2 linked regions of the Desulfosediminicola ganghwensis genome follow. The protein of the gene in region 1 interacts with the protein of each later gene in a pairwise test. Links are inferred from orthologs where the notes say so. Each region holds a gene or a part of one and is shown on either strand. Other genes may lie near its edges.

The links.
Region 2: the proteins of FCL45_RS14370 (region 1) and sfsA interact in binary tests that used the Escherichia coli proteins (3 or more experiments, as listed by UniProt). The link is inferred for Desulfosediminicola ganghwensis from one-to-one orthologs.

Annotation. Positions count from the first base shown.
Region 1 is NZ_CP050699.1:3,385,682-3,389,670, reverse strand. Bases 1,149-3,989 are described here. They hold FCL45_RS14370 (glutamate-5-semialdehyde dehydrogenase), read right to left. Parts: upstream 3,283-3,989; coding sequence 2,014-3,282; downstream 1,149-2,013. Other genes in these bases: proB (glutamate 5-kinase), read right to left, coding at 3,340-3,989; nadD (nicotinate (nicotinamide) nucleotide adenylyltransferase), read right to left, coding at 1,367-2,014; FCL45_RS14380 (response regulator), read right to left, coding at 1,149-1,201. In the rest of the region: ung (uracil-DNA glycosylase), read right to left, coding at 1-515; more of FCL45_RS14380, read right to left, coding at 563-1,148. UniProt on the Escherichia coli protein: Catalyzes the NADPH-dependent reduction of L-glutamate 5-phosphate into L-glutamate 5-semialdehyde and phosphate. The product spontaneously undergoes cyclization to form 1-pyrroline-5-carboxylate.
Region 2 is NZ_CP050699.1:1,477,470-1,482,010, forward strand. The notes cover bases 479-3,309. They hold sfsA (DNA/RNA nuclease SfsA), read right to left. Parts: upstream 2,327-3,309; coding sequence 1,631-2,326; downstream 479-1,630. Other genes in these bases: FCL45_RS06335 (dihydroorotase), read left to right, coding at 479-1,512; FCL45_RS06345 (type I glyceraldehyde-3-phosphate dehydrogenase), read left to right, coding at 2,504-3,309. Outside these bases: FCL45_RS06330 (aspartate carbamoyltransferase catalytic subunit), read left to right, coding at 1-239; more of FCL45_RS06335, read left to right, coding at 241-478; more of FCL45_RS06345, read left to right, coding at 3,310-3,721; rimI (ribosomal protein S18-alanine N-acetyltransferase), read left to right, coding at 3,732-4,181; FCL45_RS06355 (phosphoglycerate kinase), read left to right, coding at 4,234-4,541. UniProt on the Escherichia coli protein: Binds to DNA non-specifically. Could be a regulatory factor involved in maltose metabolism.

The DNA.
Region 1 (3,989 bases):
TTTTTCTGAGCAAATGCTCCCCATAACATAAAAACTACATTCTCTTTCTTCCGGGAGATTGTCTGAATGATATCGTCAGTGAGTTCATGCCAGCCAAGCTTTGCATGTGAATTAGGTTGCTTGGCTATTACTGTCAGGCTGGCGTTGAGCAACAACACCCCCTGCTCTGCCCAGTCTGTCAGGTCTGTTTTGCTCCTGCCCGCCTTTCCCTTATAAACTGTGTTGTTTATTTCCAGGAATATGTTTCTCAGCGACGGAGGCGTTGGTACCCCATCTTTTACAGAAAAACATAAGCCATGCGCTTCAGGCCCGACACCATTATGCTCGTTAAAGTATGGATCCTGGCCGATTACCACAACTTTGACCGAGTCGAGAGTGGTGACTCGCATCGATTGAAAAACACATTCTTTGGGTGGGTAAACTCTCTGCCCAAGTGAAGCCGGGCCATACGCTTTGGCAACAAGTTCTTTATGGACTCCCCGGTTAAGCATTGGGACTTCTTCTTCCCATAACATTGTAAGCTATTCCTCCAACACAGTACTTCTATATAAAGAGCCTTCCATCAGGCTGCTCCTGCTTTCATGTCTTCAATTATTATTAACGGATCACCACATTCCTTGCATAACGAGACGGTATCGCTGTTTAAATCTGCCTCTAATTCAACACTGTTTCTGGCACCGCACTCTTCACAGAAAACCAACCTCATGCTAGTCTCTTTCTTCACTGTGCTGCCCACAGATGATTGGCTGCTTAATGGCTGATGCTCAACATGAGTTTTCGACGCTGCTATTATTGCCAGGCGAATTCTGGCCGAAAACGCATCTTGCCTGCCATTGACAAAAAAATCTGCTTTGCTGAAAAAACCTACCGCACCATTCTTCAGGACCTCGACCTCTTCTTTTGAGCCCTCATCCGCGTTACTTGAAAATATAATAGTTGGCGTGGGTCTGTGTATCATCAGATGCTGCAGAGTTGTAACACCGTCCATCAACGGCATTTCCAGATCCATCAAAATGACATCAGGTTGAATTTTCAGCACCAGATCCAGTGCCTCTATGCCATTTTTGGCAACAGTGCAAATAGATATGCCAGCCAACCCCTTCATAGTTTCCTGAAGAAATTTCCGGAAAATTATGGAATCGTCGACAATGAGAATTTTAATTTTTGTTTCCACTGTATTCCCAAGTTTGGAGTCAGACATAAGCAGTCTACCTGGCAGAAATAATATTCCAATTCAGAGTTCCTGACATGGACATGAACTCTAAAATATTTTCCTGAAAAATCAAATGAAATCATCACAATAAAGGGAATACCCTGCATGCAATGAATCTGGTAACCGAGTGGAAAATAATGACTGGAGGTAGGATTACGTAAGGTACAGGTCGTTTTTTCGTATATAATCCAACACTTGCGGATGTACCCCTGCCACCTTCACTGTTCCACGTCTCAATTCTGATCGTATTGTGGAAGAGGAGATGGCATCAGGCTGGGCATCAAGAAAATAAATGTCTTTCAATTCACCCTCTGCCACCCATCTAGAGTTTGAGGCTTCAACGCGATAGCCGAGTTGAAGCGCAATAGCGTCAAGTGCCCCCTGCCTACTGAACCCCTTGCGTTTGGCAACAATCAGGTGAACGAGTGACAGCAGTTGCCTATACTCTTTCCAGCTCAAAAGATCTGCAAATGCGTCCACTCCGATAATAAAGGAATAATTGACAGTATCGCCGTCTCGTTTTTTCAAAAACCTGACAGTGTCAATGGTGTACGATGGCACGGGAAGATCACCCTCCACAAAGCAGGGCTGAATGAATTCCCGATCTTGCAGAGCAAGTAGCAACATCTTTTTACGATGGTGAAATGCAGTGACACTGTTATGACATTTGTGGGGTGGCCCTGCGGCAAGTATCAGTAATACCTTATCAAGACCCAATTCAGTTCTCGCCGCATTGGCTAACTGAAGATGTCCATCGTGGATGGGATCGAATGTCCCACCCAGCAAACCGACATTTTGCATCAGTTCCGTACCTGACCGTTGCCATAAACCACAAACTTCCTGGCAGTAAGCTCCTCAAGACCCATTGGCCCGTAGGCATGTAACTTGGTAGTGCTGATACCGATCTCTGCGCCCAGCCCAAGCTGGCCTCCATCATTGAACCTGGTTGAGGCATTAACCATGACTGCAGAAGCATCTACATGAGAAATAAAGGCATTGGCGTTACTGTAATTTTCGGTCAGAATCACCTCTGTATGTTTAGAACCGTGCTTATGGATATAACGGCACGCCTCCTCCATATCTTTGACAACGCGGCAAACCAGGGTGAGTTCCAGGAATTCCGTACCCCAGTCGGTCTCTAAGGCCTGCTCGGCCAAGTTGCAAAGCTCGACTGTCTTTTGGCACCCCTTGACTGTAACACCCTTATCGGTAAGTGTTTTAACAATTTCAGGTACATATTTGTCTGCTACAGCCTCATGAATCAGCACACCTTCCAGGGCATTGCATACGCCGGGACGGCTCGTCTTACCATTAACAATTACAGGTGTGGCCTTATCAAGATCAGCATACTCATCAACGAAGATATGGCAGACTCCTTTGTAGTGTTTCAACACCGGAATCCTCGATGTTTCACTCACAAATCGGATAAGCCCCTCTCCTCCCCTTGGAATAACCAGATCTATGGTTTCTTCCTGCTGCAACAAAAAGTTAACAGCCTGCCTATCGGTTACAGGAATAACCTGTACAGCATCCGTCGGCAAACCCGTCTCCTGCAATGCCTGCTGCAATATACCGGCCAGGACCAAATTTGAGTGAATAGCTTCAGACCCGCCCCGAAGAAGTACAGCGTTTCCTGTCTTCAGACAGAGCGCGGCAGCGTCGATGGTAACATTTGGACGCGACTCGTAAATCATCGCAATCACGCCGAGGGGCACGCGCATCCTGCCCACCTGCAGACCGTTTGGCCGGAGCTTTAAAGAATCAACACTACCGACGGGGTCCTGCAGAGCGATTACCTCCTGCAGCCCCTGAATCATCGAGTCAATCACTTTATCGGTCAAAGCGAGACGATCCAGCATTGCTTTTGAGAGACCCTTTTCTCTGCCGGCCAGCAGATCTTTTTCATTTTCAGACTGGATAATCGGTCGATTCTGATCAAGTAACTGTGCAACCCGACGAAGTGCGCCATCTTTTTGCTTGCTGGAGACCGGCATCATAGCAACGGACGCCTGCTGTGCAGCTTTGGCCATAGTAATAATCGTCTCATTCAGACTCTTCGTATCAGTCATATCTTTCATCCCGTTTTAAATCCACCTGATAATTTTTTCAGTTGATGAACCAACACACTACAGCAGCACAAGATTATCGCGATGCATCACTTCTTCACTGTCTTTGAAGCCGAGTAATTCTGCAATCATGTGACTTTGAACACCCTGTATTTTGGCAATATCTGCAGATGAATAGTTAATGAGGCCAACCGCGAAAACGTCACCATTTTGATCACAACATTCTACAGAATCTCCAACGCCGAAATCACCGATAACCTGATTTATTCCTGAAGGAAGCAAACTCTTTCCATTTTTACTCAATGCATAACATGCACCCTGGTCGAGAATCAATTTTCCTTTCGGTTTCAAAACATAGGCAATCCAGTGTTTTCTACTCGGCAACTTCGATGCACTTGGGAAAAAGAAGGTGCCTATCAACTCACCGGAGAAAAGTTGCTTGAGTATATCCGGTTCCCGGCCGGGGCCGATAAACGAACTTCCCCCTGCAGCGGATACCATCTTTGCAGCCCTGATTTTACTCTGCATTCCACCTGTTCCGAGAGCACTCTTCACGTTGCCGGCCATCGCTTCGATTTCAGGGGTCACCTCAGCGACCGTATAGATAGGTTTGGCTTTGGGGTCATTATGGGGGTTACCATTATAGAGCCCGACTACATCGGTGAGACAGATAAACATATCAGCCTCGATGAGATTCGAGACCAACGCGC
Region 2 (4,541 bases), 1.9 Mb from region 1 along the record:
GTCTGCGTGAGTATGCCGTCTGCTACGGCATTAATGACAGGTTGCTGCAGCTGGCTAAAGACGATGTGTTGGTAATGCACCCCGGGCCAATTAACCGAGGTGTGGAGATGAATCCGGATGTTGCAGACGGCGCAAGATCTGTGATTCTGGATCAGGTGACAAATGGTGTGGCTGTCCGGATGGCACTGCTCTATCTCGTGTTGGGAGGAGATAAACCGGGCGTGGAGCAGGGAGGCTGATATGGACGGATTAATCATTTTAAAAGGCGGGAGGGTAATCGACCCGGTAAATGGCAGAGATGAAGTTGCGGATCTCTGGGTTACAGATGGGAAGATTGTAGCCTCTCAGGCTGAGACGCCTGCGGATGCCAAAGTAATTGATGCGACTGGTTGCTGGGTGGTGCCAGGGTTGATAGACATCCATGTCCATCTCCGCGAGCCAGGCCAGGAGTACAAGGAGAACGTGGCGTCTGGTACCCAGGCTGCCGCGGCCGGTGGCTTCACCGCTGTGGCATGTATGCCCAATACCACCCCGGTCAACGATAACGGCTCGGTGACCCGGCTCATACTTGAGCGGGCCGAAGGCTGTGCCGCCAGGGTGTATCCGGTTGGTGCAATCAGCAAAGGCAGCAAAGGCGAATCCCTTGCTGACTACGCAGAGATGAAAGAGGCCGGCATTGTCGCTGTGACAGATGACGGAATGCCTGTTGTCGACAGTCAGCTGATGCGCCGGGCCATGGAGTATGCGGCAAGTCACAAACTTGTTGTCATGTCCCACTCTGAAGAAGAGGCGCTGGTTAGAAACGGTTGTATGAATGAAGGGCTTAACTCCACCCGGCTCGGGCTTCGTGGAATCCCTGCCGCAGCCGAGTCTATCATGGTCTATCGCGAAGTGGCCCTGGCTGAGCTTACTGGCACCCATGTCCATATAGCTCATGTGAGTTGCGAAGATGCCCTGGCGGTTATCCGCTTGGCGAAACAACGTGGGGTGAAGGTTACTGCCGAGACCGCTCCGCATTACTTTACGCTCACCGATGACGCCGTGTTGGGGTACAACACCAATGCCAAGATGAACCCGCCACTCAGGTCGGAAAAAGACCGGGAGGCGATCAGGGCTGCCCTGGCGGATGGTACTCTCGATGCAATTGCCACTGATCATGCTCCGCACTCCGTTTTAGAAAAAGAGCTGGAGTTCAACTACGCTGCCAACGGCATCACCGGGTTGGAGACATCCTTGTCACTCACTCTGGAGCTTGTGCGCCAGGGAGTAATTACCGAAAGCAGGATGGTTGAGCTGATGAGCGCCGGTCCTGCGGGCATTATCGGTGTAGAAGGTGGTCAGCTTGGTGAAGGGGCAGTTGCGGATATCACTGTGATCGACCCGGAAATGGAGTACGTCTTTACCGCTGAAGCGAGTTTTTCAAAGGGGAAGAATTCTCCCTTTAATGAAACAAAGATGAAAGGGCGGGCGATAATGACCTTGGTCGATGGCGAGGTGAAGTACAGGCTCTGATCATTTTTCGCATACCTGAGTCATTTTTTTAAAGGGCGAAAGAGCTTGTGCTCCTCGCCCTTTTTCTATTGGTGCGAAGTGAGGGCCGTCAGGTCTTGTGCGTTTTATGGAAATAAGGTTATATTTCGCAAGGTAATTTTCGTATCACATCAATACCGTGAGGTGATACCTCGGCCTGGTATGCGAGAATCATAACTCCTTTGTCGACGGCTTCTTTCAAGGTCTCGCTGTACACGGGGTCGATATGGGCAGCAGGTGCAAAGCTGTCTGTGTCCATGCGCTGTACCAGAAAGAATATACAGGCACCGTGCCCCTGTTCTGAAAGGATCATTAATTCCTTAAGGTGCTTAGTGCCGCGGGTGGTCACGGCATCCGGAAACATTGCCTGACCATTTTCAACAAGCGAGCAGTTTTTTATTTCAACATAGGTTGTCATCTCGTTATGGCTGACAGCCAGGTCGAGTCTGCTGGAGCTTGAAACCTTCACTTCTCGACGAATAGCAGTCACTTTATCGAACTCGGCAATTTGACCGTCGTTGATTGCTTCTGCAACCAGTCGGTTGGTGAGGCCGGTGTTCACGCCTATCCAGGTACCATTATTTTGTACCATTTCGAGAGTGTGGGGGTATTTTCTCTTCGGGTTGTCTGATATACTCATGGCAACCGGGCTGCCGGGTTCAGAACAGGAGCGCATGGAACCAGTATTCGGGCAGTGGATAGTGAGGGTGGAACCGTCGGTGAGTTCCACATCGACGAGAAAACGTTTGTAGCGCCGGATTAAGGTGGCAGTTGTTAGAGGTGGATTAAATTGCATGCTTTTTTTGGGGATGTGTGGTATTCCTGATAGGTTTCTTTATGAAAAACAATGACGTCGCGTATAAACGAAATTTATGAATTTCGTTCGTTGAGGCCCCGCAAGCGATCCTTGATTGCGGACATAGAGGCGGCATTAACACTTGTGACACAATACTCATAAAGGAGACGTATTGCCATGTATTTAGGTATCAACGGTCTTGGACGAATTGGGAAGCTTTCATTATGGCACCATGTATCGCGTAAGCACTTCTCAGGGCTTGTTGTTAATACCGGTCGCGAAGTCGGAGGCGGACTTGCCGATCTTGCAGCGATCATAGAGCGTGATTCAACATATGGACGGCTGGGTACGTATCTCCACGGCCATACGGCAGGGAGGATGATCCAGGAGCTTGATGAAGAGAAAGGCTCCATGGTGATTAATGGTGTTCCTGTACGCATACTGCGGGAAGCCAGAAATCCTCTCGATATTGCCTGGCGGGAAAATGATGTCAAGCTGGTGGTGGATACCACCGGTGTCTTCAAAGACCCCACTGCGGATGCCAGTGAAGGCCGTGGTGCAATGAGAGGTCATATGCAGGCAGGTGCGGAAAAGGTTTTATTGTCTGCGCCATTCAAGATTAAATCCAAAGGGCTGGATATGCCGGACGATGCCATTACCACGGTAATGGGCATCAATGACGACATGTACGATCCGGCCAGGCACAATCTCATCTCTGCTGCCTCATGTACCACTACCTGCTTGTCATACATGATCAAACCACTCATGGAGCGAATGGGAGCGGATCGTATTCTCAGTGCTTCAATGGTGACTGTTCACGCGGCAACAGGCAGCCAGCAGGTACTTGATCGTCTGCCCGGCGCAGGTGCAGCCGACCTCAGGAAAAACCGTTCGATTCTCAATAATATCATCCTGACAACCACCGGAGCGGCCAAAGCGCTTTCGTTGGTTATTCCAGAGATGGAGAAAATCGGTTTTATGGCAGAATCTGTCCGTATTCCGACTTCAAGTGGTTCCCTGATTATCCTGGTGCTCAATCTGCAGGATGAGCTTGATACCCCGACAAAGCGCGCGGATATCAACAGCATCTACAGAGAGTTTTCTGAGGTTACCCCATACCTCGAGTATACCGAGCAGCAGAATGTCAGCTCGGATATCCTCGGCACTCCAAGGGCTGCTGCGGTTATTGAAGCGTCTGAGACGCATACGCGTACCGCTGCTATTCCGGTCAACCTTGGTAAGGTCAAGGGGGCAACTGTTGCAGCTGGTGCCGATCCTGTCCTCAATGTACCGGTAACCCAGGCGGTGGTTTATGGCTGGTATGACAACGAACTTGGTAGCTATACCAATATGCTCGGTGATTTAACCGTCAAGGTTGCCGACGAAATGGTTTAAGTCGTTACCTGTGAATATCCGTAACATGGCTCCGGAAGACTGCGGGGCCATTTCCATTATCGAGCAGGAGTCTCCATCTCCGTGGACACCTGCTCAGATTCTTGCCGAACTCCCCCTGCCCGAAAGTATTGTGCTTGTCTCAACCGATGACGATGGTAACATTAATGGCTGGTGTTGTTCTCGCTATTGCGGGCCTGAAGCCGAGTTGCTGAAGATCGCGGTTGCGGCCTCCGAGCGCAGAAAAGGTGTGGCGCAAAAATTGCTCAGAGTTCTTATCAAAAAACTGGCGGCTGTTAACGTCAGTAGTCTCTTTCTTGAAGTACGGTCGAAAAATGAACCGGCGTGTAAATTTTATTGTTCCCAGGGGTTTGCTCAAGTTGGCGAACGCGCTGGGTATTACGCGAATCCCAGGGATAATGCCTTGATTTATAGGAAAGAATTGCTCTATATTGATGGTTGAAGGTGCTATTTTCTTCCAGTTAGACAACCAGCCTTGTTCCGGAGATTTTACGATGAAGACTATATATGATTTAGAACTGTCGGGCAAACGTGTGCTCGTGCGCGCCGATTTCAATGTGCCGATGGATGATGGCGGCAATATAACCGATGACATTCGCATCCGTATGGTGTTGCCGACCTTGCAGCATATCCTTGAGCAGGGAGGCTTACCGGTTATCTGTTCCCATATGGGGCGGCCCAAAGGGCAAAGGGTGGAAGCGTTCAGCCTGCGCCCGGTAGCGGAACACCTGGCAGCCTTAATTGGGAAAAAAGTGCATTTTGCCACCGATTGTATCGGCGAAGAGGCAGAAAAGGTCGTGGC